3 regions of the Streptomyces sp. NPDC005017 genome follow, and region 2 is predicted to be linked to each of the others. Evidence: riboswitches for the same ligand, from Rfam matches in the RefSeq annotation. Region 2 holds a riboswitch; each other region holds the start of a gene.
What was found. A riboswitch is a leader RNA that binds a small molecule or an ion and turns the genes downstream of it on or off. The one in region 2 is predicted to bind thiamine pyrophosphate.
Positions count from the first base shown of each region.

Region 1: another riboswitch for thiamine pyrophosphate. It lies ahead of thiC (phosphomethylpyrimidine synthase ThiC); the one in region 2 lies ahead of thiO (glycine oxidase ThiO).
Region 3: another riboswitch for thiamine pyrophosphate. It lies ahead of ACFYR0_RS30690 (thiamine ABC transporter substrate binding subunit); the one in region 2 lies ahead of thiO (glycine oxidase ThiO).

Region 1 is NZ_JBIALD010000005.1:147,621-157,930, forward strand. Features, by position in the region: gene ACFYR0_RS09945 (cyclophilin-like fold protein) at 195-590, shown strand; gene hisC (histidinol-phosphate transaminase) at 636-1,715, opposite strand; gene ACFYR0_RS09955 (LacI family DNA-binding transcriptional regulator) at 2,232-3,344, shown strand; gene ACFYR0_RS09960 (metallophosphoesterase) at 3,730-4,827, shown strand; gene ACFYR0_RS09965 (hypothetical protein) at 5,020-5,883, shown strand; gene thiC (phosphomethylpyrimidine synthase ThiC) at 5,980-7,782, opposite strand; TPP riboswitch at 7,775-7,952, opposite strand; gene ACFYR0_RS09975 (YibE/F family protein) at 8,024-9,616, shown strand; gene ACFYR0_RS09980 (SsgA family sporulation/cell division regulator) at 9,701-10,138, opposite strand; gene ACFYR0_RS09985 (IclR family transcriptional regulator) at 10,237-10,310, opposite strand, start outside.
Region 2 is NZ_JBIALD010000012.1:215,821-226,130, reverse strand. Features, by position in the region: gene pknB (Stk1 family PASTA domain-containing Ser/Thr kinase) at 9-1,922, opposite strand; gene ACFYR0_RS20440 (thiazole synthase) at 2,220-3,014, opposite strand; gene thiS (sulfur carrier protein ThiS) at 3,017-3,217, opposite strand; gene thiO (glycine oxidase ThiO) at 3,214-4,365, opposite strand; TPP riboswitch at 4,363-4,473, opposite strand; gene ACFYR0_RS20425 (hypothetical protein) at 4,528-4,878, shown strand; gene ACFYR0_RS20420 (NAD(P)/FAD-dependent oxidoreductase) at 4,911-6,158, shown strand; gene ACFYR0_RS20415 (Rv2175c family DNA-binding protein) at 6,367-6,732, shown strand; gene thiE (thiamine phosphate synthase) at 6,805-7,452, shown strand; gene metF (methylenetetrahydrofolate reductase [NAD(P)H]) at 7,624-8,547, shown strand; gene ACFYR0_RS20400 (hypothetical protein) at 8,604-9,533, shown strand; gene ACFYR0_RS20395 (phytoene desaturase family protein) at 9,601-10,310, opposite strand, start outside.
Region 3 is NZ_JBIALD010000026.1:80,813-91,122, forward strand. Features, by position in the region: gene pyrH (UMP kinase) at 1-726, shown strand, start outside; gene frr (ribosome recycling factor) at 870-1,427, shown strand; gene ACFYR0_RS30675 (phosphatidate cytidylyltransferase) at 1,427-2,587, shown strand; gene ACFYR0_RS30680 (SRPBCC family protein) at 2,757-3,203, shown strand; gene rlmN (23S rRNA (adenine(2503)-C(2))-methyltransferase RlmN) at 3,374-4,480, shown strand; TPP riboswitch at 4,515-4,622, shown strand; gene ACFYR0_RS30690 (thiamine ABC transporter substrate binding subunit) at 4,702-5,784, shown strand; gene ACFYR0_RS30695 (ABC transporter permease) at 5,760-7,421, shown strand; gene ACFYR0_RS30700 (ABC transporter ATP-binding protein) at 7,421-8,440, shown strand; gene ACFYR0_RS30705 (maleylpyruvate isomerase family mycothiol-dependent enzyme) at 8,673-9,458, shown strand; gene ACFYR0_RS30710 (LAETG motif-containing sortase-dependent surface protein) at 9,558-10,214, opposite strand.

The DNA of each region.
Region 1 (10,310 bases), on a different contig from region 2:
CTCGCCGTGGACACAGCGGCAGTTTGCCCCTTTTGTCTCGCACACCATGGGAGCAACCGGGACACGCTTGTGAACGCGTTCACATTCACAAGCAATTATGACGCACTGATTTTCGGACGGGACAGGGGGGTCCCTCCTTGACCGAAGGGTCGACCCCCTGGCAGCAAACTCAACATATTGTTGAGTTGCCGGCCATGCAGACACGGCCCGCTTCGCCACGCATACGGATCTCCTGGCCTGCGGGTCATCTCACCGCGAGCCTCGACAACACCCCGGCTGCGGAGACACTCGCCAAGGCCCTGCCCCTCGTCTGCACCGCCGCCACCTGGGGCGAGGAGGTCTACTCCGACACAGGTGTCTCGGTTTCACGTGAAACCGGCGCACGCCAGGTCGTCGACCCGGGCACGGTCGCCTTCTGGACCGACGGCGGCGCCCTCGCGCTCCCCTACGGACCGACGCCGATCTCCCAGGGCGAGAAGTGCCGTCTGGCAAGCCCCTGCAACGTCCTCGGCCGCCTCGGCGGCGACCCCCGCCTGCTGGCCACGGTCCGCGACGGGGACCCGGTCCGGGTGGAACGCGTCGAGCTGTGACCGTCCCCGGGAACCGGGGGCGGTCACAGCTCGACAAGAACGGCCTCAGATCTCCTTGCGGAAGCCTTCCGCCGTCTTCAGGAAGATGTCGTTGCCCTCGACCTCGCCGACCGTGACCCGCACACCCTCGCCGAGGAACGGCCGAACCACGACCCCAGCCTGCTCGCAGGCGGCCGCGAACGCCGCGGTGCGCTCCCCCAGCCTCATCCACACGAAGTTGGCCTGGGTGTCCGGCACCGTCCAGCCCTGAGCGCGCAGCCCGTCGACCACACGTGTGCGCTCGCACACCAGCGAGCCCACCCGGCCGAGCAGTTCGTCCTCCGCCCGCAGCGAGGCGACCGCCGCGTCCTGGGCGAGCTGGCTGACGCCGAAGGGAACCGCCGTCTTGCGCAGCGCCGCCGCGACCGGCTCATGGGCGATGGCGAACCCGACGCGCAGGCCGGCCAGACCGTAGGCCTTGGAGAAGGTCCGCAGGACGCAGACGTTCGGCCGGTCCCGGTACAGCTCCACACCGTCGGGCACATCGGCGTCCCGGACGAACTCGCGGTAGGCCTCGTCGAGCACGACCAGCACATCGCCGGGCACCCGGTCCAGGAACCGCTCCAGCTCGGCCCGCCGCACCGCCGTCCCGGTGGGGTTGTTGGGGTTGCAGACGAAGATCAGCCGGGTCCGTTCGGTGATCGCCTCCGCCATCGCGTCCAGGTCGTGCACATCGCCGGACGTCAGCGGCACCTGGACCGAGGTCGCGCCGCTGATCTGCGTGATGATCGGGTACGCCTCGAAGGACCGCCAGGCGTAGATCACCTCGTCGCCGGGGCCGGCGGTGGCCTGGATCAGCTGCTGGGCGACACCGACGGAACCCGTGCCCGTGGCCAGGTGCGTCACCGGCACCCCGAAGCGCTCGGCCAGTTCCTCCATCAGACCGGTGCAGGCCATGTCCGGGTAGCGGTTGAAGGCGGTGGCGGCCGCGGTGACGCTCTCCATCACACCGGGCAGCGGGGGATAGGGGTTCTCGTTGGAGGACAGCTTGTACGCCACAGGCCCTCCGGCCGCGGCGGGCTTGCCCGGCTTGTAAGTGGGGATACCCGCCAACTCGGCGCGCAGCCTCGGGCTCGTCTCGCTCACCGCAGTCCTCCTCGCGATCACCGGCGGACCGTCCGCACCGCCGGCTTCCAATGCTTCTCACCTTAAGAGGATTCGGCCCGCGTGCGTATGGGCCAGCGCACACGTCCTGCACCTCGTGCGGCTCCCCTGCACCGCCGCTCCGCCTCGTTCCGCCGCCCCCGCCACGGTGCGCGGCGGGCTCGCCCACCCCGGACCGGCGCGCCACACACTTCACACCGACAACAGGGGCATCATCGGAGGAAGGCGCATGAATCGGGGGCGCGCCCTACATATATCTATGCGCCGGTAGCTTGCGCCGTGGCGCGCATCCCTCGTGAAGGTGAGTTGAGACCTCTTCGAGACATCAGGCAGTTGGCAGGCGGGTGCGCGCGGACAACCCACGTATCACGGTAGAACCCACTAACTCCCTTGCTTTCAAAGGGAATCAACCTTGGATCGCCTTGCAGAAACGTGCCTGTCAACAGGTGCATATGCGTCCGCACTACCCCACCGTATGAGCCCTACTATCGGCTCGCCATGACAGCAGCAGGGAAGCACCAGGTGAGCCGCGCGGAAACCTCACGCCGAGGCAGCCGTCCGGGACGGGCGGGCATCAGAGACGTGGCCGCCGCGGCCGGGGTCTCCATCACAACCGTCTCCGACGCCCTCAACGGCAAGGGCCGGCTCCCCGATGCCACCCGTCGCCACGTCCGCGAGGTCGCCGACCGGCTGGGCTACCGCCCCTCGGCCGCCGCCCGGACCCTCCGTACCGGCAAGTCGGGACTCATCGGCCTGACCGTGACGACCTACGGGGATGAACCTTTCACCTTCACCGAGTTCGCGTACTTCGCCGAGATGGCCCGCGCCGCCACCTCCGCCGCCCTGGCCCGCGGATACGCCCTCGTCATCCTCCCCGCGACCTCCCGCCACGACGTGTGGTCGAACGTGGCCCTGGACGGCACGGTCGTCATCGACCCCTCCGACCAGGACCCGGTCGTCAGCGAACTGGTCCGCCAGGGTTTACCGGTCGTCTCCGACGGCCGCCCGGCCGGCTCGCTCCCCGTCACCGCCTGGGTCGACAACGACCACGAGGCCGCCGTCCTCGGCATCCTCGACCACCTCGCCGACGCCGGGGCCCGCCGTATCGGCCTGCTCACGGGCACCACGACCGACACGTACACGCATCTGTCCACCACCGCCTATCTGCGCTGGTGCGAACGCGTCGGCCAGGACCCGGTCTACGAGGCCTATCCGGCACACGACCCCTGTGCCGGCGCCGTCGCCGCCGACCGGCTGCTCGCCCGCCCCGACCGCCCCGACGCGGTCTACGGCCTGTTCGACCCCAACGGGACCGACCTGCTCGCCGCCGCCCGCCGCTACGGGCTGCGGGTCCCCGAGGACCTGCTGCTGGTCTGCTGCAGCGAGTCCACGGTCTACGCCAACACCGAGCCGCCCATCACCACCCTCTCGCTCAAGCCCCGCCGCATCGGCACGGCCGTGGTCCAGCTCCTCATCGACGCCATCGAGGGCGTGGAGTCGGACCACCCGGTCGAGCAGGTGATACCGACCGAACTGATCGTCCGTACGTCCTCCCAGCGCCGCCCGACCCGCCGCACGGTCAGCCCGCCGCGCTCCCCCGACCAGGGGTGAGCGGCGGGGCCGCCTCCACGCCACGCCGGACCGGCTCCCCCGGACCCGCCGAAAGCCGAAGCGCCGTCGCCACCGCACCCCGCTCCAGGGGGCCGGAACGAGACGCTCAGGGCGCGGAGAGGGAGCCGATCCGGCCAAGCTCCGCTCACGGAACGGGGCCGTCCGCTCTCGCACCGCCCACGGCATGATCCGAAACGCGGCTCCGCGGCGGCCGTCACCGGGACGAAGGTCGGCCCAATTGGGGCGAAAGGCGCGGTGAACCTGAGTACTCTTCCGATTCACCACCCCTGGGTCATCACACGGCACGATCCGCATTCCTATGATGGGCCCACGGCACCGCGGGCCGCTGCGACCAGGCAGTCCGATGGGGTGCAGGTGCGGCGCGATGGTGGAGGGGTCGATGACTCAGGGGGCCGGTCAGGGACCCGAGGTGGAGCGCACGGCGACGGTGCGCGACTTCCGGGTGCCCGCGTATGTCCACGAGACCGGTCCGCGTCCCGCGCAGGGCTCCCAACCCGCCGGTGATGCCGCCCCCACGGCCGAGCCGCTCGACTACCCCGAGGGGTACACCCCCACTCAGCGCGATCTGCCTGTCATCAATCGGGGTGACACTCTCCAGGTGACCGTGGACCCCGCGCCCGCGGTCGTCGAACGCCCCGCCACCGGCCCCGGCCCGCTGTTCGTGGTCGGCGACGTGCACGGCTATCTCGACGAACTGCTCGCCGCCCTGCGGGAGAAGGGCCTGATCGACGCCTCCGGTCAGTGGTGCGCCGGCACCGCGCGGCTGTGGTTCCTCGGCGACTTCACCGACCGCGGCCCGGACGGCATCGGCGTCATCGACCTCGTGATGCGGCTGTCCGCCGAGGCCGCCGCGGCCGGCGGCTACTGCAAGGCCCTGATGGGCAACCACGAACTGCTGCTCATCGGCGCCAAACGGTTCGGCGACACCCCCGTCAACTCCGGCGCGGGCACCGCCACCTTCCAGGCGGCCTGGCTGCTCAACGGCGGCCAGAAGACCGACATGGACCGCCTCCAGGACCACCACCTCCAGTGGATGTCCCGCCTCGACGCGATGGAGGAGGTCGAGGGCCATCTCCTCGTCCACTCCGACACCACCGCCTACCTCGACTACGGCGCCTCCATCGAGGAGGTCAACGACAACGTCCGCGAGGCCCTCACCCGCAACAACGCCGACGAGGTCTGGGACCTGTTCCGCAAGTTCACCAGGCGCTTCTCCTTCCGTGACGAGGGCGGCGACGCCGTGCGCTCGCTGCTCGACGTCTACGGCGGCACACGCGTCGTCCACGGTCACAGCCCCATCCCCTACCTCCTGGGCGAGGTCGGCTCGGAGGAGGGCGAGGACAGCGGCGGCCCGACCGTGGAGGGCCCGCACGTCTACGCGGGCGGTCTCGCCATCGCCATGGACGGCGGAGTGACCATGGCCGGGAAGCTGCTGGTGCAGCAACTTCCCCTGGATAAGTAAGCGTTCACCGGGCAGGCGCCCCAGAAGCGCGCTCGGGGAACGGCCGCGTCGGCCAGGACCCAATTTCTGCAAACCCCCTGTCACCGGCCACCGTCGCCGCTCTACCATCGGCTTATCCGTAGCAGGCTCCCCTCCGTTTCTGCCCGACGGCTCGTCAGCGTGCGAGCCCCAAGCCCTACGGAGCATCGGGGGATGCACATGAACAGCGTTCCGCAGCACCTGCTGAGCGAGGACCGCCAAGAGTACGAGCGGATCCTCGATGAGGCGCTGCGCTCCGCCCCACACCGTCCCGAACTGGCCGCTGTCGGTCAGCGGCTCAACCCCGAGCAACTGCGCACGATGGCCCTCAACGCCACCGCGCTCATCACGGCCGCCGCGGCGACCGAGTACCAGCACTATGTGAAGGTCCGCGAGGAACTGCGCCGCCCACCGTCCACCACGTCCTCCGTGCGTGAGTCCGGCTCCGCCGATCAGGGCGCGGGCACGGTGGGCCTCGCCCCCTCCATGGGCGAGGTCGCCGAGACCGCCGGCGCGGGAGCCGTCGCCGTCGTCGCGGTCCTGGCACCGGTCCTCGCCGGAACGGCCGCCGTGATCTTCCTGCTCGTCGGCTACCTCCTGAAGATGCTCGATCCGGACCGGGCGTTCGCCGAGACCATGCTCACGACCGGCTGGGTGTTCGGTGCCGTCACCGCCGTGGCGATCCTCGTCGCCGGCGCCGGCCTGCTGCTCACCGCTCTGCGCAACAGTCCCTCACTGGAGACCGGCCCCTACGGCGAGCCCGACGGAGAGGTGGAACGGGCCAGGCAGGCCTGGCGCGAGGCTCTCCTGGAGCGCGGCATCCTGCCGTTCCTCCAGGACGCGCTCAGCACCGCGCGCCCGGTACGCCTGCCCCGCACCACCTCGTCGGCACCCACGAGCCGTATGCCGCACCTCGGTTACGGCCGGCCGGGCTTCACCAGCCCCGGTGAAGGCTCCACCACGGGCACCCGTCCGAGCTACACCAGCCCGGACTTCACGAGCCCCGACTTCGGCGGCCCCGAGCACCAACCGGACTGACCCGGCTTGCGCCCCCGCCCAGGGGGCCCAAGCCGAACCCGGCCGACGGCCCGCCCGGTCGACGGCCCACCCAGCCCGTCCGTGATCAGCCGTCGATCAGTCCGCGATCGGCAGGTACACCCGGTTGCCCGCCGCCGCGAACTCCTTCGACTTCTGCGCCATGCCCTCCTCGATCTCCCCCTTGCTCCCGCCGTGCTCACGGCGGATGTCCTGGGAGATCTTCATCGAACAGAACTTCGGCCCGCACATGGAGCAGAAGTGGGCCGTCTTGGCAGGCTCGGCCGGGAGGGTCTCGTCGTGGAACTCCCGGGCCGTGTCCGGGTCGAGGGCCAGGTTGAACTGGTCCTCCCAGCGGAACTCGAAGCGGGCGTCGGAGAGGGCGTCGTCCCACTCCTGGGCGCCGGGGTGCCCCTTGGCGAGGTCGGCGGCATGGGCCGCGATCTTGTAGGTGATGACGCCGGTCTTGACGTCGTCACGGTTGGGCAGGCCCAGGTGCTCCTTGGGCGTGACGTAGCAGAGCATGGCCGTGCCCCACCAGGCGATCATCGCGGCGCCGATGCCGGAGGTGATGTGGTCGTAGGCCGGAGCGATGTCCGTGGTCAGCGGGCCGAGCGTATAGAACGGAGCCTCATCACAGATCTCCTGCTGAAGGTCGATGTTCTCCTTGATCTTGTGCATCGGGACGTGACCGGGGCCCTCGATCATCGTCTGCACATTGAAACGCTTGGCGATCCGGTTGAGTTCCCCGAGCGTCCGCAACTCCGCGAACTGCGCCTCGTCGTTGGCGTCCGCGATCGAGCCGGGCCGCAGGCCGTCGCCGAGCGAGTACGTGATGTCGTAGGCCGCGAGGATCTCGCAGAGCTCCTCGAAGTTCTCGTACAGGAAGCTCTCCCTGTGGTGCGCCAGGCACCACGCCGCCATGATGGAGCCGCCGCGCGAGACGATGCCCGTCTTGCGGTTGGCGGTCAGCGGCACGTACGGCAGGCGGACGCCCGCGTGGACGGTCATGTAGTCCACGCCCTGCTCGGCCTGCTCGATGACCGTGTCCTTGTAGATCTCCCAGGACAGTTCCTCGGCCCTGCCGTCGACCTTCTCCAGCGCCTGGTAGAGCGGCACCGTGCCGATGGGGACGGGGGAGTTGCGCAGCACCCACTCGCGGGTGGTGTGGATGTTGCGGCCGGTGGACAGGTCCATGACCGTGTCGGCGCCCCAGCGGGTCGCCCAGGTCATCTTCTCCACCTCCTCCTCGATGGAGGAGGTCACCGCGGAGTTGCCGATGTTGGCGTTGACCTTCACCAGGAACCGCTTGCCGATGATCATCGGCTCGATCTCCGGGTGGTTGATGTTGGCCGGCAGCACGGCCCGGCCTGCCGCGATCTCCTCGCGCACCACCTCAGGAGAAACGTTCTCCCTGATGGCCACGTACTCCATCTCCGGCGTGATCTCGCCCCGTCGGGCGTACGCGAGCTGGGTGACGGCCTGGCCGTCCCGTCCGCGGCGCGGCAGCCGGGGGCGGCCCGGGAAGACCGCGTCGAGGTTGCGCAGCCCGCCTCGCGGCGAGGTGTGCCGCAGCCCGTCGTCTTCGGGACGGACCGGGCGGCCCGCGTACTCCTCGGTGTCGCCGCGCGCGATGATCCAGTTCTCCCGCAGCGGCTGAAGGCCCCTGCGGACGTCCGTATCCACGGATGGATCGGTGTACGGGCCGGAGGTGTCGTAGAGCGTGACCGCCCGGCCGTTGGTGAGATGCACCTGACGGACCGGCACCCGCATGTCGGGGCGCGAGCCCTCGACATACGCCTTGTGCCAGCCGATGGACTTCCCGGCCTCGCCGCTGTCGTCGCCCTCGGATACGGCGGAGATCTGCGCGGAGGCAGGCGTGCGTACGTCCTTGCTGGTCATGAGACCTACTCCCTACGCCGGCATTACCCGGTAACAGGTTCGGCGGTCGACGCAGCGGTCACCGTCTGCCGGTGTTTCGTGTGGAACGACACATGTTCCACGTGAAACATCGCGTAGACGGAGGTCAGCGTCCTCTCAGCCCGGTGCTCCGAGCTCCCGCGTGTACAAAGGTGTCCCCACGCTAGCGTCACTTCGGGCGCGGTGAACAGGGGGCCCCCGCCGTTCTTGCGATGATCGGGCGGTGACCACACCGCAGCAGCCTCCGTTTCCGCCGCCCGAGCCCCGCCGCCACAGGCCCGTTGGCGACCCAGGCCCTGGTTCCGGTAGAGGGCAGGGGACGGGTCCAAGGAGTGAACACGGCGACTCTCATGGGCAGATGGACGCCCATGGGCGCGGGGACCCGCACGGACACGGGAACTCCCCTGCGGGCGGGAGCTCCCGCGGGGGCGGGCACGAGCCGTCACAGGGCGGCGGACACGGCTCTTCGCACGGTGGCGGGCACGGGGGCGGCCATGGGTCCTCGCACGGCCACAGTCACAGCCATGGGCCGGCCGCTCCCGTCTCCCGGCATCTGCGGAAGGTGATCGCCGCGATCCTGGTCCCGTTCGCCGCCGCGGTCGTGGTGGGCCTGGTCGTGCTGTGGCCCGGCGGTGCGCCCGCGCACGAACGCACCGGCGTCGGCTTCGACCGGCAGACGGAACAGGCGACGGTCACCAAGGTCGAGCCGGTCGACTGCAGGACAGCCGGTGTCTCCGGCGTCCCGCCGACAGGCGACACCTCCACCGCCGAGGGCTCCTCGGCGGTGCAGCAGGCGAACGGCGACTGCAAGAAGGCGACGATCCGGGTCGACACCGGCGAGAACACCGGGCGCACGTTCACCGAGATCGTCCAGCCCGACCAGTCGCGCCAACTGCACGAGGGCCAGGAGGTCGTGGTCGCCTACGAGCCCTCCGCGCCGGAGGACCTTCAGTACTCGGTCGCCGATGTGAACCGGCGGCTGCCCCTCACCGTGCTCGCCGGCATCTTCGCGATCGCGGTCGTGCTCGTGGGCCGGATGCGCGGTGTGATGGCGCTGGTGGCGCTGGCCCTGAGCTTCATGGTGCTCAACTTCTTCATCCTGCCCGCGATCCTCCAGGGGTCGAACCCACTGGTCGTGGCGGTCGTCGGAGCGAGCGCCATCATGCTGATCGCGCTGTATCTCTGCCACGGCCTGTCCGCGCGGACCTCGGTGGCCGTCCTCGGCACGCTGATCTCGCTGCTGCTGATCGGTGTGCTCGGGTCGTGGTTCATCGACTGGGCCGCGCTGACCGGCAACACGGACGACAACACCGGTCTGATCCACGGGCTGTATCCGTCGATCGACATGAGCGGTCTGCTGCTCGCGGGCATCATCATCGGCTCGCTCGGTGTGCTGGACGATGTGACGGTCACGCAGACCTCGGCGGTCTGGGAACTGCACGAGGCCAACCCGACGATGGGCTGGCGCGGCCTGTACCGCGCGGGCATCCGGATCGGCCGTGACCACATCGCGTCCGTGGTGAACACCCTCGTCCTCGCCTACGCGGGCGCGGCGCTGCCGCTGCTCCTGCTGTTCTCCATCGCGCAGAGCAGCGTGGGCGCGGTCGCCAACAGCGAGCTGGTGGCGGAGGAGATCGTGCGCACACTGGTCGGCTCGATCGGTCTGGTGGCCTCCGTTCCGGTCACGACCGGTCTGGCCGCGCTGATGGTGGCCGCCGACCGCCCCGCTCCGTCCCCCACCGGCGTCGGCGAGCCGACGACGGGACCCTCACCCGTCGCTGCACGGTCCGGCCGGGGACGGCGCCGCAAGCGGTAGGCACCACTCCGCCCGTCGGGCGGACCGACTCCGGAAAACAGCGCCCCAGGTGAAGCGTTACGGCACCTCAGCGGCCGTGACGCTTCACCCCGCGCTCTGCTCCTCGGCCAGGATGCGGTCCAACGCCTCGTCGAGGTGGGCGTCGAAGTCGGCGAGCGAGGTCTCCTGGCCGAGCGGCACCAGCTTGTCCGTGCGGTCGAGGAAGGCGACCAGCGGCGCCGTCGAGGAGCGGAACAGCGCCTGGTCACTGCCCACCTGAAGCCGGATCACCACCTCGCCCAGCGACTCCGGCTCGACGGGCGCGACCCTGACGTCCCCCTCGCCGCTCGGCCGACCCACGCCGTCGATGAGCAGCTCCCGCCCGAACACCCAGGTCACCGGGGCGTCACCGGGCAGATGGAAGGTCAGTCGCACGGCATACGGATCACAGCTCTCGTAGCGCAGCTCCACCGGGATCCTGAACGAGAGCTCCTCGGAGACGAGAAAGCTCATCATGACCTCTGCCTGCACCGACTCGCGCATCGCCTACCCCGTCATTTGCCGTCGACTGGCCGGGAATGATCCCTTGATCCTGGTGGCATCTTGCTCAACGTGCACACCAGATCACAAGCAGTGAGTTTTCAGATACTGATAGAGATCGCCAGCGACCCCAGAAGGCGCCCGATCTCGCTCTGCAGTTGTCGCGCCGCGGGGA
Region 2 (10,310 bases):
CCCGCCGGTCAGCCGATGTCGAGCGTGATCGTCGAACCCTTGGGGGCGAGCTCGCCGCCCGGCACCGACTGGCCCTCGACCGAGTCACCGAACAGGTCCAGCAGCCCGCGGTCCTCCTTGACCTCGAAGCCGGCCCCCTCCAGCTTCTCCCGGGCCTCGTCCACGCTGTCGCCGACCACGTCCGGAACCTCGACCATGACCGGGCCCTTGGACAGGGTCAGCGTCACGGTGTCGCCCTCGGCGGCCTCACCGCCCGAGTCCGGCGACTGGAGGGCGACCTGGCCCTTCTCGTGCTCGGAGTTGATCTGCGCGGAGGCCACCTCGACCTTCAGGCCCGCCTCCAGCAGCTCCGCGCGGGCGTCGGCCAGGTCCTCGCCGACCACGTCCGGGACGTCGACCGGGCCGCCCTTGCTGACGACGATCGCGATCGCCGTCCCCGCGCGCAGTTCGACGCCGCCCTCCGGGTCGGTGCGGAGCACCTCGCCCCGGGGCACCTCGTCGCTGAACTCGCGTGTGACCATGCCGGGTTCGAGGCCCTCGTTCTTCAGGGTCCGCTTGGCGTCGGCCACCTTCTCGCCGCGCAGCGCGGGCACCCGCACGGTCTCGGGGCCCCGGGAGACGGTGAGCGTCACCGAGTCGTTGTCCCGGATACGGGCGCCCGGCGCCGGGTCCGTGCCGATCACCAGGCCGCGCCGGACGGTGTCGCTGTAGGCCTGCCTGACCTCGCCGACCTCGAGCCCCGCGTCGGACAGCCGCGCCCGGGCCTGCTCCTCGGTCTTCGCCAGCACCGGCGGGACCTGGGTGAACTGGCCGGAGTTGATGTACCAGACGCCCGCGACCAGGCCCAGCACCACCAGCAGGGCCGCGACGAGGGAGACCACTCCGCGCCGGGGCAGCGGGCGGCGGCGCGGCGGCAGCGGGGCGGGACTGGCCAGCCGGCTGGTGTGGTGCCGCTCCTCCTCGTTCACCGGCAGCGGGCGGGGGACCGTCAGCGAGCGCGGGATCACGCTCGTGCGGTCCTCCGCGTTCCCGTGCTCCGTGCTGAGCGCCTGCGGCGGCACCGCGTCCAGCTGCTCGTCGCTCAGCGCGGCCCGCGCCTCGCGCAGCCGCGCCAGCAGCGCCACCGCGTCGTACGGCCGGATCCCCGGGGTCCGCGCGGTCGCCGCGGCGACCAGTTCGTCCAGCTCGTACGCCAGCCCCGGCACGGAAGCGGACGGCGGCGGAACGTCCTCGTGGACATGCTTGTAGAGGATCTGCGCGGGGGAGTCGCCGTGGTGCGGCTTGCCGCCGGTGAGCATCTCGTAGAGCATCACCCCGCACGCGTACACGTCCACGCGCGGGTCGGCGGTGCCGTGCTCGATCTGCTCGGGCGCGAGATACGCGACGGTCCCGAGGACCGTCCCGGTGGTGCTGGTGACGGTGTCCACCGACCGTACGAGCCCGAAGTCGGCGACCTTGACCCGGCCGTCGTCCCCTATGAGCACGTTCTCCGGCTTCATGTCCCGGTGTACGAACCCGGCCCGGTGCGCGCCCCCCAGCGCGGCCAGCATCGGCTCCAGGATGTCCAGGGCGGCCCGCGGCTGGAGCGCGCCGCGCTCGCGCAGCACGTCCCGCAGGGTGCAGCCCGCGATGTACTCCATCGCGAGATAGACGTACGACCCGTCGGCGCCCTGGTCGAACACCTGCACGACGTTGGGGTGTGCGAGCCGGGCCACGGACTTCGCCTCGCGGATGAACCGCTCCACGAACGACCCGTCCGCCGCCAGCGTCGGGTGCATCACCTTCAGCGCGAGCACGCGGTCGAGGCGGGTGTCCACGGCCCGGTAGACCGTGGCCATCCCGCCGACCGCGATCCGCGCCTCGACGCGATAACGCCCGTCGAGCACCTGCCCGACCAGAGGGTCCTGAAGGGTCGTGTCCACGCAGCGAGTCTACGAGCCACCACCGACACCCCCACCGCCCGCACGGGATAGCACCAAGACTGCAGCCGACCTGTGACCGTGTGCCGCCGCGGGCGGGCGTCCTCCGCTTCCGCCGTGGGCGGGCGTTCCGCACTCGGGCCCCGAGCGCGCGTCGGCCGCCGCCCGCCACCGCCCCACCGCCGTGGGCGGGCGTTCCGCAAGGGGCGGAACGGGTGGGCACGGCCACCAACGCCCAGCACCTGGCGGGAGACAGTCCGAAGGCGCCCCTCAGAAGGCGACCGCCAGAAGAGGCACCCCTCAGAAAGCAGGCCGCTCAGGATCCAACCGCGCCAAGCCCTCCGCAGGAGAAGACGCCTCGGCGAAGTGCCGCTTGGGAATCCGCCCCGCCCGCAGGGCGAACCGCCCCGCCTCCACCCCCGCCTTCATCGCGGCAGCCATCAGCACAGGCTCCTGCGCCCGGGTCACCGCGGACGCCAGCATCACCCCCGCACACCCCAGCTCCATCGCCAGCGCCACGTCCGACGCCGTACCGGCACCCGCGTCCAGGATCACCGGCACGCGCGCGTGCTCCACGATCAGCTGGAAGTTGTGCGGGTTCCGGATCCCCAGCCCCGACCCGATCGGCGATCCGAGCGGCATGACCGCCGCACAGCCCACGTCCTCCAGCTTCCGCGCGAGAACGGGGTCGTCGTTGGTGTACGGCAGCACGGTGAAACCGTCCTCCACCAGTGTCTCCGCGGCGTCCAGCAGCTCGACCGGGTCCGGCAGCAGCGTGCGCTCGTCGGCGATGACCTCCAGCTTGACCAGGTCCGTGCCGAGCGCCTCCCGGGCCAGCCGGGCGGTCAGCACGGCCTCGCCCGCGGTGAAGCAGCCCGCCGTGTTCGGCAGCACGCGGATGCCCAGCCGCCGCAGCACCGACAGCACCGAGCCCTGCACCGACGGGTCGACCCGGCGCATCGCGACGGTCGTCAGCTCCGTCCCGGACGCCAGCAGCGCCCGCTCCAGCACCTCCAGGCTGGGCGCGCCCCCGGTCCCCATGATCAGCCGGGAGCCGTACGTCGTACCGCCGAGGACGAAAGGATCGTCGGCCATGGTCAGCCTCCCTGTACGGCGGTGAGGACCTCGACACGGTCGCCCTCGGCGAGTGCGGTGGCGGACCACTGCGCCCGCGGGACGACGGTCTCGTTGAGGGCCGCGGCCACCCCGGAGGGGGCCGCGGTGAGGGACGTCACGAGCGTGTCGAGAGCCGTGCCGGGCTCGATCCGCCTGCGCTCGCCGTTGACCGAGATGTTCATACGGGCTGCTCCGAGAGTGCGAATCGCTTCGGGGTGAACGGGCGTGCCTCGTCCGGCAGTTCCCCGGTGGCCAGGGCATGCGCCAGGGCGTCGCCGGTGACAGGCGTGAGGAGGACGCCGTTGCGGTAGTGGCCGGTGGCCAGCAGCAGGCCGTCCAGCGCGGTCGGGCCGAGCAGCGGCGCGTTGTCGGGGGAGCCGGGGCGCAGCCCGGCGCGGGTCTCCGTGAGCGGCAGCTCGGTGATGCCGGGCACCAGTTCGTGGGCGTCGCGCAGCAGCTCGTACACGCCGCCCGCGGTGACCGTGGTGTCCCAGCCCAGCTCCTCGCTGGTGGCACCGACGACCAGTTCGCCGTTCTCGCGCGGGACGAGGTAGACGTGGCTGCCGCGCACCACCGCGCGGACGGTCCGGTCGAGGAAGGGCGCGTACCGCTTCGGCACGGTCAGCCGCAGCACCTGCCCCTTCACCGGCCGTACCGGCGGCAGCAGATCGTCGGGCACCCCCGCCAGCTGCCCGCTGCGGCTGCCCGCGGCGAGTACGACCTGTCCGGCGCCCAGCAGGACACCCGAGCGCGTGAGGACGCCGGCCGCGCGCCCGCGCTCCACCACGAGCCGCTCGGCCCACTCCCGGTCGAAGCGCACCCCGGCCCGCTCGCAGGCCGTCACCAGCGCCGCGGCCAGCCGCCGAGGGTCGATCTGGTGGTCCCCGTCGACCCGCAGACCGCCGCGCACCCCCGGCGCCAGCATCGGCTCCAGGCGCCGGCACTCGCGCCCCGACAGCCACTGCGAGTCCAGCCCCGACTGCTGCTGGAGGACGTGCAGTTCACGCAGATGGGCCCGGTCGTCGGCGTCCAGCGCCACGGCCAGCGTGCCGCACTGCCGGTAGCCGAGGTCGTGCCCGGTGAGGTCGGTGAGCTCGGAGGCGAACTCCGGATAGCGGCGCGCCGAGGCGAGGTTGAGGCCGAGCAGGGTCTGCTCGCCGTAGTGCAGTTCGGTGACGGCGGCCAGCATCCCGGCCGCCACCTGCGCGGCTCCGCCGCCCGGCCCGGGGTCCACGACGGCCGTGGCGAAACCGCGCTGCGCGGCCCGCCAGGCCGTGACCAGACCGATGATGCCGCCCCCGACCACGAGGACGTCTGACGTACGCGACATGGGCGTCCAGCCCCTCCCTTCGCCGGCATGACCCGGATCAGGTTCGTACGGTCGGAGGCCGCCCGCCTCCCTCTCAGCCCGGTGCGCCGGGCTCCCGCGAGTGCTTTACGTTGGGCCCACCCTAGCCGTTGGTCCGGCGCGTCTGTAAGGGAGCCTTCGCCCATGCCCGGTTCGCTCGACGGTCTGACACTCGCCCCGCTCTCCGACCAGGCAGCGGGACAGGTCGGGACCCGCACCCGGTTCGCGTACCACGAGAAGGACGGGGAGATCTGGGCCGAGTACGCCGGTGGCGATGTCGTACGCGGGCGTCTCGTGGGTACCCGGGAGGGGGACCGGCTCGACTTCCGGTACGTCCAGCTCGGGCGGGACGGCACCACCGCGTCCGGGCACTGCGTGTCGCTGGTGGTGGAACTGGCCGACGGGCGGATCAGGCTGGAGGAGACCTGGGAGTGGGAGTCGCGGCCGGGCAGCGGTACGAGCGTTGTGGAGCAGGTCACGGAACACGGCCCCTGACTGACGGATTGTCAGTTGTCTATGGTGATCAGGTGAGCGAGCAGACGCAGGGAAGAGGAGTGTCCGCGAGACGGAGGGTCGTCGTCGTGGGCGCGGGAATGGCCGGTGTCCAGACCGCGGTCGCGCTGCGCGAACAGGGCCACCCCGGCGCGGTCGTGCTGATCGGCGCCGAGCCCCATCAGCCCTACGACCGGCCGCCGCTCTCCAAGGCCGTGCTGCTCGGCACCGCCGAGGGCTCCGCGTTCGACGTCGACTTCGAGGCCCTCGACATCGAGCTGCACCTCGGCCGCGAGGTCCTCGGGGTGCGCCCGGACGACCACGAGCTGGACACCGCCGAGGGCCCGGTGCCGTACGACGTGCTGGTGCTGGCCACCGGCGCCGAGCCGGTCCGGCTGCCCGGCACGGAGGGGGTCCGGGGCGTGCATCTGCTGCGCACCCTGGACGACGCCGAGCGGCTGCGGCCCGTGCTGGCCCGCCAGCACGACATCGTGGTCGTCGGCGCGGGCTGGATCGGCGCCGAGTTCGCCACCGCCGCGCGCGAGGCGGGCTGCGCGGTGACCGTCGTGGAGGCCGCCGACCGGCCGCTGGCCGGGGCGCTGCCCGCCGAGGTCGCCGCGCCGATGACCGCCTGGTACACCGACAGCGGCGCCGAACTGCGCACCCACGCGCGCGTGCGGCACGTCGAGCCCGGCGAGGTCGTCCTCGACGACGGCACCCGGCTGGCCGCCGGAGCGGTCGTCGTCGGCATCGGCGCCCGGCCCGCCACCGCGTGGCTCAAGGGTTCCGGCATCGAGCTGGGCGAGCACGGGGAGGTCGTCGCCGACGCCCATCTGCGCACCTCCGCCCCGGACGTCTACGCCGTCGGCGACTGCGCCTCCTTCCCGTCCGGGCGCTACGGCGAGCGGCTGCTGGTCCACCACTGGGACAACGCCCTCCAGGGCCCGCGCACGGTCGCCGAGAACATCATCGGCGCCCGTACCGGTGAGGCCCCCGCTGTGTACGACCCGGTGCCCTACTTCTGGTCCGAGCAGTTCGGCCGCTTCGTCCAGTTCGCCGGCCACCACTCCGCCGCCGACACCCTCCTGTGGCGCGGCGACCCGTCCGGCCCGGCCTGGTCCGTCTGCTGGCTCCGCGACAACCGCCTCACCGCCCTCCTCGCGGTGGGCCGCCCCCGAGACCTCGCCCAGGCCCGCAAACTCATCGAAGCCGGCACCCGAATGACCCCCTCCCTCCTGGAAGACCCCTCCCGCCCGTTGAAGGCAGCAACGGCAACCCCCTGAACCCACACCCCTCCGACGCCCGAGAGGAAGCACCCCATAGGGGCGCGGGGAACTGCGCGACAAGCCACAACGAACCCGCACCCAAGAGCCGACCCCAAAAAGGGGCGCGGGGAACTGCGCAAAAGCACCACCGCCCCCCACCCCCCGACCGACACTCACTCCTACGCCCCATCGCCGCCCCACCAGCGGAGCGCCTACGCTGGGGAGCGTGACCGAGATTGACACCAAGACCGACGCTCTCGTCCCCGCCTGGCTCACCCTCCCCGACATCGCCGAAATGCTCGACATCGAGGTGACGCGCGTGCGGCAGCTGGTCAAGGAAGGCCAGCTCATCGCCGTACGCCGAGGTGAGAACCGGGCCCTGCACGTCCCCGCCGCGTTCATCGACGGGGACAAGGTCGTCAAGGGCCTCGCCGGCACCCTGACGCTCCTGCGGGACGACGGCTTCACCGACGAAGAGATGCTGGAGTGGCTTTTCACGCCCGACGACAGCCTGCCCGGCACCCCCGCCCAGGCCCTCAGCGAGAATCGCGGCACGGAGGTGAAGCGCCGCGCCCAGGCGCTCGCCGTCTGACCTGATCAGCACCGGCGTACGGGCCGGGGCCCGCGCCCCGGCCCGTACGCATCCGACGACGGGGGGACACCCATGCCCGCGACCGCACGCGCCCAGCTCGCCGACGCCCGGCTCTACCTCTGCACGGACGCCCGCAGACGCCAGGGCGACCTGCCCGAGTTCCTGGACGCGGTCCTCGCGGGCGGGGTCGACATCGTGCAGCTGCGCGACAAGGGCATGGAGGCCGGCGAGGAGCTGGAGCACCTGAAGGTCTTCGCCGACGCCTGCGCCCGGCACGGCAAGCTCCTCGCGGTCAACGACCGCGCGGACGTCGCCCACGCCGCCGGCGCCGACGTCCTGCACCTCGGCCAGGGCGACCTCCCGGTCCCCGCGGCCCGCGCGATCCTCGGCGAGGACGTCCTGGTGGGCCGCTCCACGCACAGCGAGGCGGAGGCCGCCGCGGCCGCCGTCCAGGAGGGCGTGGACTACTTCTGCACCGGCCCCTGCTGGCCCACCCCCACCAAGCCGGGCCGGCACGCCCCCGGCCTGGACCTCGTGCGCCACACCGCCGCCCTCGGCACCGACCGCCCCTGGTTCGCCATCGGCGGCATCGACCTCGGCAACCTCGACGAGGTGCTCGACGCGGGTGCCCGCCGGGTGGTGGTCGTCCGGGCGCTCACCGAGGCCGACGACCCGGCGGCGGCCGCCGCGGAGCTCGCGAAGCGGCTACGCGCCGCATAGGCGGGGGCGATCTTCGAGCGTCGCTCCACTGGTCGTATAGCGAGACGCCTGCCGGTGCGGATCGGGTCAATTCGGACGGGCTCTGTCCACCCTCTGGACAAGAGTCGGGCAATTCGGGCAAATTTCCGGGATGTGGTTGGGGGACCGGCGGCCCCTGGCTAACCTGCCGGTATGGCCCTAGGAACCGCATCGACCAGGACCGACCGCGCGCGCACTGTGCGTGACATCCTCGCCACCGGCAAGAAGACGTACTCCTTCGAGTTCTCCGCGCCGAAGACCCCCAAGGGCGAGAAGAACCTGTGGAGCGCGCTCCGCAGGGTCGAGGCGGTCTCTCCCGACTTCGTCTCCGTCACCTACGGCGCCGGCGGCTCGACCCGCGCGGGCACCGTCAAGGAGACCCAGCAGATCGTCGTGGACACGACCCTCACCCCGGTCGCCCACCTCACCGCGGTCAACCACTCCATCGCCGAACTGCGCAACATCATCGGCCAGTACGCCGACGCCGGCATCCGCAACATGCTCGCCGTGCGCGGTGACCCGCCCGGCGACCCGATGGGCGACTGGGTGCCGCACCCCAAGGGCCTCACCTACGCCGCCGAACTCGTCCGGCTCATCAAGGAGTCGGGCGACTTCTGCGTCGGCGTGGCGGCCTTCCCGGAGATGCACCCGCGCTCCGGCGACTGGGACACCGACGTCGAGCACTTCGTGGACAAGTGCCGGGCCGGAGCCGACTACGCCATCACGCAGATGTTCTTCCAGCCGGAGTCGTATCTGCGGCTGCGTGACCGAGTCGACGCCGCGGGCTGCGAGACCCCGGTGATCCCCGAGGTCATGCCCGTGACCAGCGTCCGGATGCTCGAGCGGCTGCCCCAGCTCAGCAACGCGCACATCCCGGACGAGCTGAAAGAGCGGATCCTCACAGCCAAAGACAATCCGACCGCTGTACGCTCCATGGGGATCGAGTTCGCCACGGAGTTCTGTGCACGGCTGCTGGCCGAGGGTGTCCCCGGACTGCACTTCATCACGCTCAACAACTCCACGGCGACCCTGGAAATCTACGAGAACCTGGGCCTGCACCACCCCCCGCAGGCCTAGACCTGCCGCTCCGGTTTACGACACACTGCGTAGCGGTCACTGGGAGAGGGGCGTACATGGGCTGGACGGTCCTCTACATCGCGTTCGGCGTGGTCGCGCTGTGGCTGCTCGGCGAAGTGCTGCTGCAGTACAAGGCACGGCTGCGCTGGCGGCTGCTCGCGTTCGCGGGCTTCCTCGGCGTGGTCGCCGGTGTCCTGATCTCCTCGGTCGTGGTCATCGGCCTGGGCGCCTGTGCCTTCGCGGTCGGGCAGGTCTACGTCACGATGTCCTTCCGCCGCGGCTTCCAGGCCGGCTGGGCCTTCAACCGTCCCGGCGCCGACCGGGACGGTGACGACGACTACCAGGACCCGGCCCCGGAGGCCTCCGACCTGGAGGAGAGCGACCGCGGCGCGGCCGCCGACTACCGCCGCGCGGACTCCGGCTACGCCCAGGACGACGACTACGACCGCGACGACGTCTTCACGCCGTCCCGCCCGGAGTCCGCGGCCGACGCCACCGGCGACGTCTACCAGCCCCAGCCCCTCCCCGAGGACACCGGCTCCTACGGCGTCTACACCGACGGCTACCCCCAGTCCGCCGCCCAGCAGCCCCAGGACCAGTACGCCGCCACCGCCCAGAGCACCGACCAGGGCTACGGCTACGACGGCTACTCCGGCTACGGCCAGCAGCAGTCCTACGGCTACGACACCACGGGCCAGCAGCAGTACGCCGCCTACTCCGACCCGTACATCGGCACCCAGGGCTACGACGGCGCCTCGTACGACACCGGTTACGGCGGCCAGCAGCAGTACGGGCAGCAGGCCTACGGCCAGGACCAGTACGCCACCGGCGGCTACGGCGAGTCGACCCCGGCGGGCGGCGTCTGGGTGCCGCAGCAGCGCACCGACGAGCAGTACGGCACCGACCCCTCCCAGGACCAGGGCTACTACCAGGGCGGCGACGGCCAGTCCCAGGGCACCGGCTACGACGAGCACTACCGCTACTGAGCGCGGCCCCCTCCGGCTCCCGAGGGCCTTGCCCCGCACGGCTGCCCGGGCCCGCGCGCCCACCGGCTCACTGAGAGCCGCGGAACTCCGGTCCCTCCACGATCAGACCCGCGACCAGGGCGCCCGACATGCCCGCGTGGGGCAGGCCGCCCCCGGGGTGGGCCCAGCCGCCCGCGGCGAAGAGGCCCGGCAGGGCGGTGGAGTTGGCCGGGTGCAGCAGCCGCCCCGCGCCCGCCGCGAGCGAGGGCGCCGGGATCCCACCGCCTTCCGCGCCGGTCTCGGCCTCGATGTCGGCCGGGGTGCGGACCTCGTGCCACAGCAGCCGGTCGCGCAGCCCGGGAAGGGCGCGCCCGGCTGCGGTGATCATGTCCTGGGCGTGCTGCGCGAAGGACTCCGGCTCCGCCCCGCCCCCGTCCGTCCGGGCGGGAACGGCCGAGGTGAGCACGACCGCCTCATGGACGGCGTCCGGCACCAGCGCCGGGTCGTCGGGCCGCAGCACGGTGACCGTGGGGTGCGCCACCCTCCCCGAGGGGCCGTGGCCGAAGAGCAGGTCCAGTTCGGCTTCACGGTCCCGCGCGTGCACGACCGTCCGGTGAGCCGTCCCCTCCGGACGCCCTCCGCGCAGCGCCAGCAGCACCGTCAGCCGGCTCGGCGTCCCGCGCCGCGGCGGCACCTCGCCCTCGGCGCGCGTGGCCGTGCCCGGGGTGAGGCGGTCCAGCACCTCGGGGGAGACACCGGCGACCACGAAGTCCGCCTCGGCCACCGTCGCGCCGTCGG
Region 3 (10,310 bases), on a different contig from region 2:
AAAGTACGCGGCCGGTACATGCTGAAGCTGTCCGGAGAGGCCTTCTCCGGCGGCGGGGGCCTGGGCGTGGACCCCGATGTGGTACACAAGATCGCCCGTGAGGTCGCCGCGGTCGTGCGCGACGGCGCCCAGATCGCGGTCGTCATCGGCGGCGGCAACTTCTTCCGCGGTGCCGAACTCCAGCAGCGCGGCATGGACCGCGCCCGCTCGGACTACATGGGCATGCTCGGCACCGTGATGAACTGCCTCGCCCTCCAGGACTTCCTGGAGAAGGAGGGCATCGACAGCCGGGTGCAGACCGCCATCACCATGGGCCAGGTCGCCGAGCCGTACATCCCGCTGCGCGCCGTGCGCCACCTGGAGAAGGGCCGCGTGGTCATCTTCGGCGCCGGTATGGGCATGCCCTACTTCTCCACCGACACCACCGCCGCCCAGCGCGCCCTGGAGATCGACGCCGAGGCGCTGCTGATGGGCAAGAACGGCGTGGACGGGGTCTACGACTCCGACCCGAAGGCCAACCCGGACGCGGTGAAGTTCGACGCCCTCGGCTACGGCGAGGTCATCACGCGCGACCTCAAGGTCGCCGACGCCACGGCCATCACGCTCTGCCGCGACAACAAGCTCCCGATCCTCGTCTTCGAGCTTCTGGCCGAGGGCAATATCGCTCGCGCGGTCAAGGGTGAGAAGATCGGCACGCTGGTGGGTGACCAGGGCACCCGGGCCTGACCGGAGATTCACCCGGAGCCCGGCCGGGGATGGACAATGTCCTACCGGTCGGGAACCGTGCAGAAGAAGACGCGACGCAGCCGGCCGCCGCCCCCGACGAGGTACCGCAGCCGGGCCTTACTCAAGACACGCAGGAGCAAGTGGTGATCGAAGAGACCCTCCTCGAGGCCGAGGAGAAGATGGAGAAGGCCGTCGTGGTCGCCAAGGAGGACTTCGCCGCGATCCGCACCGGCCGTGCGCACCCGGCGATGTTCAACAAGATCGTGGCCGACTACTACGGCGCACCGACGCCGATCAACCAGCTGGCCTCGTTCTCCGTACCGGAGCCGCGCATGGCGGTCGTGACCCCGTTCGACAAGACCGCGCTGCGCAACATCGAGCAGGCGATCCGTGACTCGGACCTGGGCGTCAACCCGAGCAACGACGGCAACATCATCCGTGTGACGTTCCCCGAGCTCACCGAGGAGCGCCGCCGCGACTACATCAAGGTCGCCAAGGGCAAGGGCGAGGACGCCAAGGTGTCCATCCGCTCCGTGCGCCGCAAGGCCAAGGACGCCATCGACAAGCTGATCAAGGACGGCGAGGTCGGCGAGGACGAGGGCCGTCGTGCGGAGAAGGAGCTCGACGACACCACCGCGAAGTACGTCGCCCAGGTGGACGAGCTCCTGAAGCACAAGGAAGCGGAGCTGCTCGAGGTCTGATGAACGACTCTTCCTGGGGAGCGCCGCCACAAGCCGGGTACTGGGGGCCGTCCGACCAGGGGCCTGGCCAGGGGTATGTCCAAGGGGCTGCCCCGGCGGGTCCCGCGTACGATGCGCCTCAGGCGCAGCAGACTCGCCCCATGCCCATCGTTCCCGACGTACCCGTGTTCGGCGGAGACCAGGATGACGACCGGGGGGCCGCTCGGCCGAGTGGCCCCTTGTTCCGCGACGAAACGCCGCACGCGCGGCCGTACGACATGCCGCAGGCGCAGCCCTCCCGGGCGGTGCCGCAGAATCCGGAGCCCATGCCCGACGCCCCGCAGCCGGCGCCCGCACCGCAGAAGAAGAGCGCGGGCCGGGATCTGGGTGCCGCGATAGGGGTCGGCGTCGGTCTCGGCGCGGTGATCGTGGCGTCGCTGTTCGTCGTCAAGGCCGTGTTCGTCGGTGTCGTCGCGGTCGCCGTCGTCGTCGGTCTGTGGGAGCTGACCAGCAGGCTGGAGGAGCGCAAGGGCATCAAGGCGCCCCTCGTGCCGCTGGCGCTGGGCGGTGCGGCGATGGTCGTCGCCGGATACGCCCGGGGCGTCGAGGGCGCCTGGGTGGCGATGGCGCTCACCGCGCTGGCCGTCCTGGTCTGGCGTATGTCCGAGCCGCCCGAGGGCTATCTGAAGGACGTCACGGCGGGTGTCTTCGCCGCGTTCTACGTGCCGTTCCTGGCCACCTTCGTCGCGTTGATGCTCACCGCGGACGACGGGGCCTGGCGGGTGCTGACGTTCCTGCTGCTGACCGTGGTCAGCGACACCGGCGCGTACGCGGTCGGCTGGCGCTTCGGCAAGCACAAGCTCGCCCCGCGCATCAGCCCCGGCAAGACCCGTGAGGGACTGCTCGGCGCGGTCTCGTTCGCCATGGTCGCCGGGGCGCTGTGCATGGAGTTCCTGGTCGACGGCGGCAGCTGGTGGCAGGGTCTGCTGCTCGGCCTCGCGGTCGCGGCCAGCGCCACGCTGGGCGACCTCGGCGAGTCCATGATCAAGCGGGACCTGGGCATCAAGGACATGGGCACCCTGCTGCCGGGCCACGGCGGCATCATGGACCGGCTGGACTCGCTCCTGCCGACTGCCCCGGTCGTCTGGCTGCTGCTGGTGCTGTTCGTCGGCTCCGGCTGATCGTTCCTTCGGCCGTACGTCGGTATGGTCGAACATCCACGCGATGTCGAGCCCTCGCCCCTCCCGGGCGGGGGCTCGACCGCGTTCCCGGGGCGTTGGCCGCCCACTGTGCCGGGTGGGACGATTTCGGTGTACGTCCGCACAGGAGGTCACCTCACAGGGGGTCGCCATGACCGCCATCCGAGAATCCATCGACGTCGACCGCACGCCCGAAGACGTCTTCGCGTATGTCACCAACCCCTCCCACCTGCCCGAGTGGCAGTTGAGCGCCGTCACGGCGGAGCAGCTGGACGAAGGGCCGATGCACCCTGGCTCCCGGGTCAAGGTCACCCGTCGCCTCGGCAGCCGCGAGGTCCCGATGACCGTGGAGTTCGACACGCTCGACCCGCCGTACAGCTGGGACCTGCACGGAGTCGAGGGCCCTGTCAGGCCGCGCACCCACGGCTCGATCGAACCCCTCGACGACGGACGCCGTTCCCGGGTCACCATCGAGATCGACTTCGAGGGCCACGGACTGGGCAAGGTGCTGCTGCCCCTCGTCGTGCGCCCCCAGGTCCGCAAGGAGCTGCCGAAGGACGAGCTGCTGCTCAAGCAGCGGCTGGAGCAGCACACGTAGCCCGCGAGCCCGCACAGCCGACGCGGCTCGCACAGTCCACGCAACCCGCGTGGCCCTTTCGGGCCCGCAGGTCGACGCCCCGGCCGGAATGTCCGGCCGGGCCCCGGGATGCACCGGCGAGGCACTCGCATCGCAGGCCACCCGTAACGATCTGCGACACTGGAAGGGTTATGCCGAAGCCCGGAGAACTCACCTTTGTCGCGCCGCGCGGAGCCAAGAAGCCGCCGCGGCATCTCGCCGATCTCTCGCCCGCCGAACGCAAGGAGGCGGTGGCCGAGGTCGGGGAGAAGCCGTTTCGTGCCAAGCAGCTCTCGCAGCACTACTTCGCGCGGTACGCCCATGACCCGCAGGAGTGGACCGACATCCCCGCCGGTTCGCGCGACAGGCTGCGGGAGGCGCTGTTCCCCGAGCTGATGACCGTCGTGCGGCATCTGTCGACGGACGCGGGGACCACCCGCAAGACGCTGTGGCGGCTGTTCGACGGCACGCTCGTCGAGTCCGTGCTGATGCGCTACCCGGACCGGGTGACCATGTGCATCAGCTCGCAGGCGGGGTGCGGGATGAACTGCCCGTTCTGCGCCACCGGGCAGGCCGGACTGGACCGGAACCTCTCCACCGCGGAGATCGTCCACCAGATCGTGGACGGGATGCGCGCCCTGCGGGACGGCGACGTCCCCGGCGGGCCCGCGCGGCTGTCCAACATCGTCTTCATGGGGATGGGCGAGCCCCTCGCCAACTACAAGCGCGTCGTCGGGGCGATCCGTGCCCTGACCGACCCGGCTCCCGACGGGCTCGGGCTCTCGCAGCGCGGTATCACCGTGTCGACCGTCGGGCTCGTGCCCGCGATCCACCGGTTCGCCGACGAGGGCTTCAAGTGCCGGCTCGCGATCTCCCTGCACGCCCCCGACGACGAGCTGCGCGACACCCTCGTCCCCGTGAACACGCGGTGGAAGGTGCGCGAGGTGCTCGACGCCGGGTTCGAGTACACGGAGCGGTCCGGCCGCCGGCTGTCCATCGAGTACGCCCTGATCCGGGACATCAACGACCAGGCCTGGCGTGGTGACCGTCTCGGCCGGCTGCTCAAGGGCAAGCCCGTGCATGTCAACCTCATCCCGCTGAACCCGACGCCGGGCTCGAAGTGGACCGCCTCGCGTCCCGAGGACGAGAAGGCGTTCGTGGAGGCCATCGCCGCGCACGGGGTGCCGGTCACCGTCCGGGACACCCGGGGACAGGAGATCGACGGGGCCTGTGGCCAGCTGGCGGCCACTGAGCGATAATCTGGCAGCGTCCGCCCAGGACAGTCACATCTTCATATTCCGACAGGGGAGCGCCACAGCGCTGAGAGTGCGGCAACCGGGCCGCAGACCCTCTGAACCTTGCCCAGGTCATTCTGGGTAGGAAGTTCGGTCATCACTCAAGCTGTTGCGCCCTGCCCGGACGCCCTCAGGGGCCCCGGGCGGGGCCGCGTCTCTTCCTGGTCCATCCCAGGAGGAATCCAGTGCACACCAAGACGTTCGTCGCCGCGGCCGTCGGCCTCGGCCTGGTCACGCTCTCCGCGTGCGGGTCGTCCGACTCCGGCTCCGGCTCCGACGGCCAGGACTCCAAGACGGTCACCCTGGTCAGCCACAGCTCGTGGGCCGTCTCCAAGGACGTCCTCGCCGCCTTCGAGAAGGACTCCGGCTACAAGGTCAGGGTCCTGGAGGACGGCGACGCGGGCCAGGCCGTCAACAAGGCCATCCTGACCAAGGACAACCCGCAGGGCGACGTGTTCTTCGGCGTCGACAACACGCTGCTGTCGCGCGCGCTCGACAACGGCCTCTTCGAGTCCTACGAGGCCCAGGGCCTGGACCGGGTCGGCGCGGACTACCAGCTCGACAAGGACGAGCACCGGGTCACGCCCGTCGACTACGGCGACATCTGCGTCAACTACGACAAGCAGTACTTCGCCGACCACAAGCTGGCCCCGCCGGCCACGCTGGACGACCTGGTCAAGCCGGCGTACAAGAACCTCCTCGTCACCGAGAACGCCTCCACCTCCTCGCCCGGCCTCGGCTTCCTGCTCGGCACGGCCGCGCGCTACGGGGACGACGGCTGGCAGGACTACTGGACGAAGCTGAAGGCCAACGGCGTCAAGGTCGTCGACGGCTGGGAGCAGGCGTACAACGAGGAGTTCTCCGGCTCGGCCGGCGGCAGGGCCGCGAAGGCGGAGCGGCCGCTCGTCGTCTCCTACGCCTCCTCGCCGCCCGCCGAGGTGATCTACGCCGACCCGAAGCCGAAGGCCGCGCCCACCGGTGTCGCCGAGGGCACCTGCTTCCGGCAGATCGAGTTCGCGGGCCTGCTGAGCAACGCGAAGAACGCCGAGGGCGGCAAGAAGCTGATCGACTTCCTGGTTTCGGAGAAGTTCCAGTCGGACATGCCGCTGAACATGTTCGTCTACCCGGTGACCGAGGGCGCGCAGGTGCCCGCCGAGTTCACCGCGTACGGCCCCGCCGCGAAGGACCCCGAGACCATGGACCCGGCGAAGATCGCCGAGAACCGTGACGACTGGGTCAGGGCATGGACCTCGCTCGTAGTGAAGTAGCCCGCGTGAGGAGCGCGGCGCGGCTGGGGCTCATGGCCCTGCCCGTCGCGTTCTTCGGGCTGTTCTTCGCCTACCCCGTCGTCGCGATCGTCCAGCGCGGACTGCGGGTCGACGGGGCCTGGCAGTTCGGGCGGATCGGCGAGGTGCTCGCCGATCCCGGCATCCGGCAGGTGCTGTGGTTCACCGCCTGGCAGGCGCTCGCCTCGACCGCGCTCACCCTGCTGATCGCGCTGCCCGGCGCCTATGTCTTCGCCCGCTTCGAGTTTCCCGGCAAACAGGTGCTGCGGGCGGTGGTGACCGTGCCCTTCGTGCTGCCGACCGTGGTCGTCGGCACCGCCTTCCTCGCCGTCCTCGGCCGGGGCGGCCTGCTGGACGAGCTGTGGGGCGTACGGCTGGACACCACCGTGTGGGCGATCCTGCTCGCCCATGTCTTCTTCAACTACGCGGTCGTCGTGCGTACCGTCGGCGGGCTCTGGGGTCAGCTCGACCCGCGGCAGGAGGAGGCCGCGCGGATGCTGGGCGCGTCCCGCCTCACCGCGTGGCGCACGGTCACCCTGCCCGCCCTCGGGCCCGCCGTCGCCGCCGCGGCCCTGATGGTCTTCCTGTTCACCTTCACCTCCTTCGGTGTGGTGCAGATCCTCGGCGGGCCGACCTTCTCCACGCTGGAGGTCGAGGTCTACCGGCAGACCACCGAGATCTTCGATCTGACCACGGCCGCCGTGCTGACCCTGGTGCAGTTCGCCGCGGTGGCCGCCATCCTCGCCGTGCACGCGTGGACGGTACGGCGGCGCGAGAGCGCCCTGCGGCTGGTGGACGCGGCCGGGACCGCGCGACGGCCGCGCGGGGCGGGGCAGTGGACCCTGCTCGCGGGGGTGCTCGTCTCGATCGTGCTGCTGCTGGTGCTGCCGCTGGGGGTGCTGGTGCAGCGGTCCCTCAAGGCCCCGGACTTCGGCTACTACCGGGAGCTGACCTCCTCCGACGGCGGTGTCTTCCTCGTGCCGCCGATCGACGCGATCGGCAACTCCCTCTCCTACGCCGCCGTCGCCACCCTCGTCGCCGTCCTGATCGGCGGTCTCGCCGCGGCCGCGCTCACCCGGCGCGACGCCGGGCGGCTTGTGCGCGGTTTCGACGCGCTGCTGATGCTGCCCCTCGGGGTGTCCGCGGTGACGGTCGGCTTCGGCTTTCTGATCGCCCTCGACGAGCCGCCGCTGGACCTGCGGTCCTCGTGGCTGCTGGTGCCGCTGGCGCAGGCGCTGGTCGGGGTGCCGTTCGTGGTGCGGACCATGCTGCCGGTGCTGCGGGCGGTGGACGCCCGGCTGCGGGACGCCGCGACCGTGCTCGGGGCGTCGCCGTGGCGGGTGTGGCGGGAGGTGGACCTGCCGCTGGTGCGGCGGGCGCTGCTGGTCGCCGCGGGGTTCGCCTTCGCCGTCTCGCTCGGCGAGTTCGGGGCCACCGTGTTCATCGCGCGGGCCGACAACCCGACACTGCCGGTCGCCGTGGCCAGACTGCTGTCCAGGCCCGGAGACCTCAACTACGGCCAGGCCATGGCCCTTTCCACGATTCTCATGGTGGTGTGCGCCACCGCTCTGCTCCTGCTGGAGAAAGTGGTGGTCGTGGATCGGACGGGGGAGTTCTAGTGCTGCTCAGCTGTGAAGAGGCGACCGTGCGGCTCGGCGGACGGGCGGTGCTGGACGGGGTCGGCCTGGAGGTGGCGGAGCACGAGATCGTGTGCGTGCTCGGCCCGAGCGGCAGCGGCAAGTCGACCCTGCTGCGGGCCGTCGCCGGGCTCCAGCTGCTGGACGCCGGGCGCGTGCTGCTGGACGGCCGCGACCAGCGGGGCGTGCCCGCGCACCGGCGCGGCGTCGGGCTGATGTTCCAGGACCACCAGCTGTTCCCGCAGCGGGACGTGGGCGGCAACGTGGCCTTCGGGCTGCGGATGCACGGTGCCTTCAAGGAGCGGCAGCGCGAACGGGTAGGGGAGTTGCTCGACCTCGTCGGGCTGCCGGGTGCCGAGCGGCGGGCCGTGGCCGCGCTGTCCGGCGGTGAGCAGCAGCGGGTGGCGCTGGCCCGGGCGTTGGCGCCGCGGCCGCGGCTGCTGATGCTGGACGAGCCGCTGGGCCAGCTCGACAGGTCGCTGCGCGAGCGGCTCGTCGTCGAACTGCGGGAACTGTTCGGCCGGTTGGGCACGACCGTGCTGGCCGTCACCCACGACCAGGGCGAGGCCTTCGCGCTCGCCGACCGGGTCGTGGTGATGCGCGAGGGGGGCATCGCCCAGGCGGGTACGCCCCTCGAGGTGTGGCAGCGGCCCGCGGACGAGTTCGTGGCACGCTTCCTCGGCTTCGACAACGTCGTCCCGGCGACCGTGACCGGGGAGGCCGCGGACACGCCCTGGGGCAAGCTGCCCGTCCCGGAGGGAGCTCCGCAGGGAGCCCGTGCCGTGCTCGTACGGCCCGCCGGGGTGCGGTTGGTGCCGGTGGCGGACGGGCTGCGCTGCACGGTGACCGCGCGTACCTTCCGCGGCACCCATGTGACGGTTCACCTCCAGCCTGCTGAGGGGCCCCGGCTGGAGGCGGCCTGCGCGCTGCGGGACGCGCCCGAGGTGGGGGACGAGGTGGCTGCCGTCTTCGACGGGGCGGAGGTTGTGGTCCTCGGGTGATCTTTGACGCGGTTGGGGCTGTGGCTGTGTGCGGTTGCGGTCCGCGTCCGCCCCAGCCCCGCCGCAGTTGCGGTCGCGCGGCCTGCGGGGGCGTCGGGTGGTTGCGGCAGGTGGGTGCCGGAGACGTGGGGTGGTCGCGGCAGGCGGCTACCGCAGGGTGCGGTGCGATGATCGGACCGGCGCTGTGGAAAACCTGGAGCCGGTCGATCACCCGGCTCCTATCGTGAAACGCATGACGCGACTCACTCATGATCGGTACTGCGACGAGATCACCCACCAGGTCGGCCTGCTGCGGTCCCTGGTGACCTCCGGCGCCGACCTCGCCGCCCCGGTCCCGACCTGTCCCGAATGGACGGTCCGGGAGCTCGTGGAGCACACCGGAGGCGCCCTGCGCTGGGTGGATGCGCTTGTACGCACCCGGGCCTCGCAGGACATCCCGGAGGAGGAGATCCCGCTCGTCGACGGCCCCGTCGTCAAGGGGGACGTCGCGGCCCTGGACGCCTGGCTCGCCGAAAGCGGTGACCTGGTCACCTCGGCGCTGCGGGAGGCCGGGCCGGACGCCAAGGTGTGGTCCTGGGCCTGGACGTCCGACACGGGCTTCTGGGCCCGCCGGATGTGCCACGAGGTCACGGTCCACCGCGCTGACGCGACCCTCGCGGCCGGCCTGCCCTACGAGGTCGCGCCCGAGGTGGCCGCCGACGCGGTCGACGAGTGGCTCCGGATAGTCCAGTGGCTGGAGCGCGAGCAGCCGATACGGCCGGAGGTGCCCGGCAGCACGGTCCACCTCCACGCCACCGACACCCCGGCCGCGCTGAACGCGGAGTGGATCATAGAGCTGCCCGGTGACGGGGTCGTCTGGCGACGCGGCCACGAGAAGGCGACCGTCGCGCTGCGCGGCCCGCTCACCTCGGTGCTGCTCGCCTTCTACCGCAGGGTCCCCCTGGACAGCCCGGGACTGGAGGTGCTCGGTGAGCGCGAACTGCTGGAGTTCTGGCTGGAGCGGGCCACCTTCGAGTGACCCCGGACGACGGGCCGGGCCGATGGCCCGGGGCGATGACCCGCTCCTCCTGCCGCGAAGCGGGGGCGGCGCCGGGCGCCGCCCCGGTGGCGCGAGAGGTCAGCGGCCGTTCGAGCCGCGTCGGCGCATACCGAAGAACACCGCGCCGCCGCCGACCACGACCAGGGCGGCCGCGACACCGGCGATGAGACCGGTGTTGGAGCCGGCGCCGGTCTCGGCGAGGTTGGACTCTCCGGCCGCGGGCGAGGGGGCGTTGCTCGCGGGCGGTTCGCTCGCGTCCTGCGGGGCCGACGGCGTCGGGGTCGGGGTCGCCGACTCCGAGGGGGCCGGGGCGCTCTCGGAGGGGGGCGCCGACGGGGTGGACGGCGAGGGCGCCGGGGTGTCGCCCTTCTTGCAGGGGGTGGAAGGCGTCACGAGGTTCGGCTTGATGTCCTCGTCGACATAACCCTTGGCCACCACGTGGACGCGGTACTCCGCGTTCGGCTTCCAGTCCTCGGCGAAGGTGATGGTGGTGCCCTTCGCGGACCCCTTCACCTCCTGGGTGCCGACCAGGCGTTCGTCGGCACCGTTGTTCTCCAGGTAGACCGAGACCGTGGCGGGGATGCCGGCCGCGTCCTTGTCGGTGACGGTGATGACGCCCTTGTTTCCGTCGCACACGGCGGCGGCGGTGAACTCGCTGATGTCGCAGGCCAGCGCGTTGCCAGCGACACCGAGCGCGAGCGCGGCGGAAGCGGCGGCGACACCGAGGGCACGCACGGAACGACGTGCGTTACGGCGGGATATGGACACGTTTGTCCTTAAGTGATGTGCTATTTGAGGGGGGTTGATATCCGAGGAGAGCCGAAACGCGCA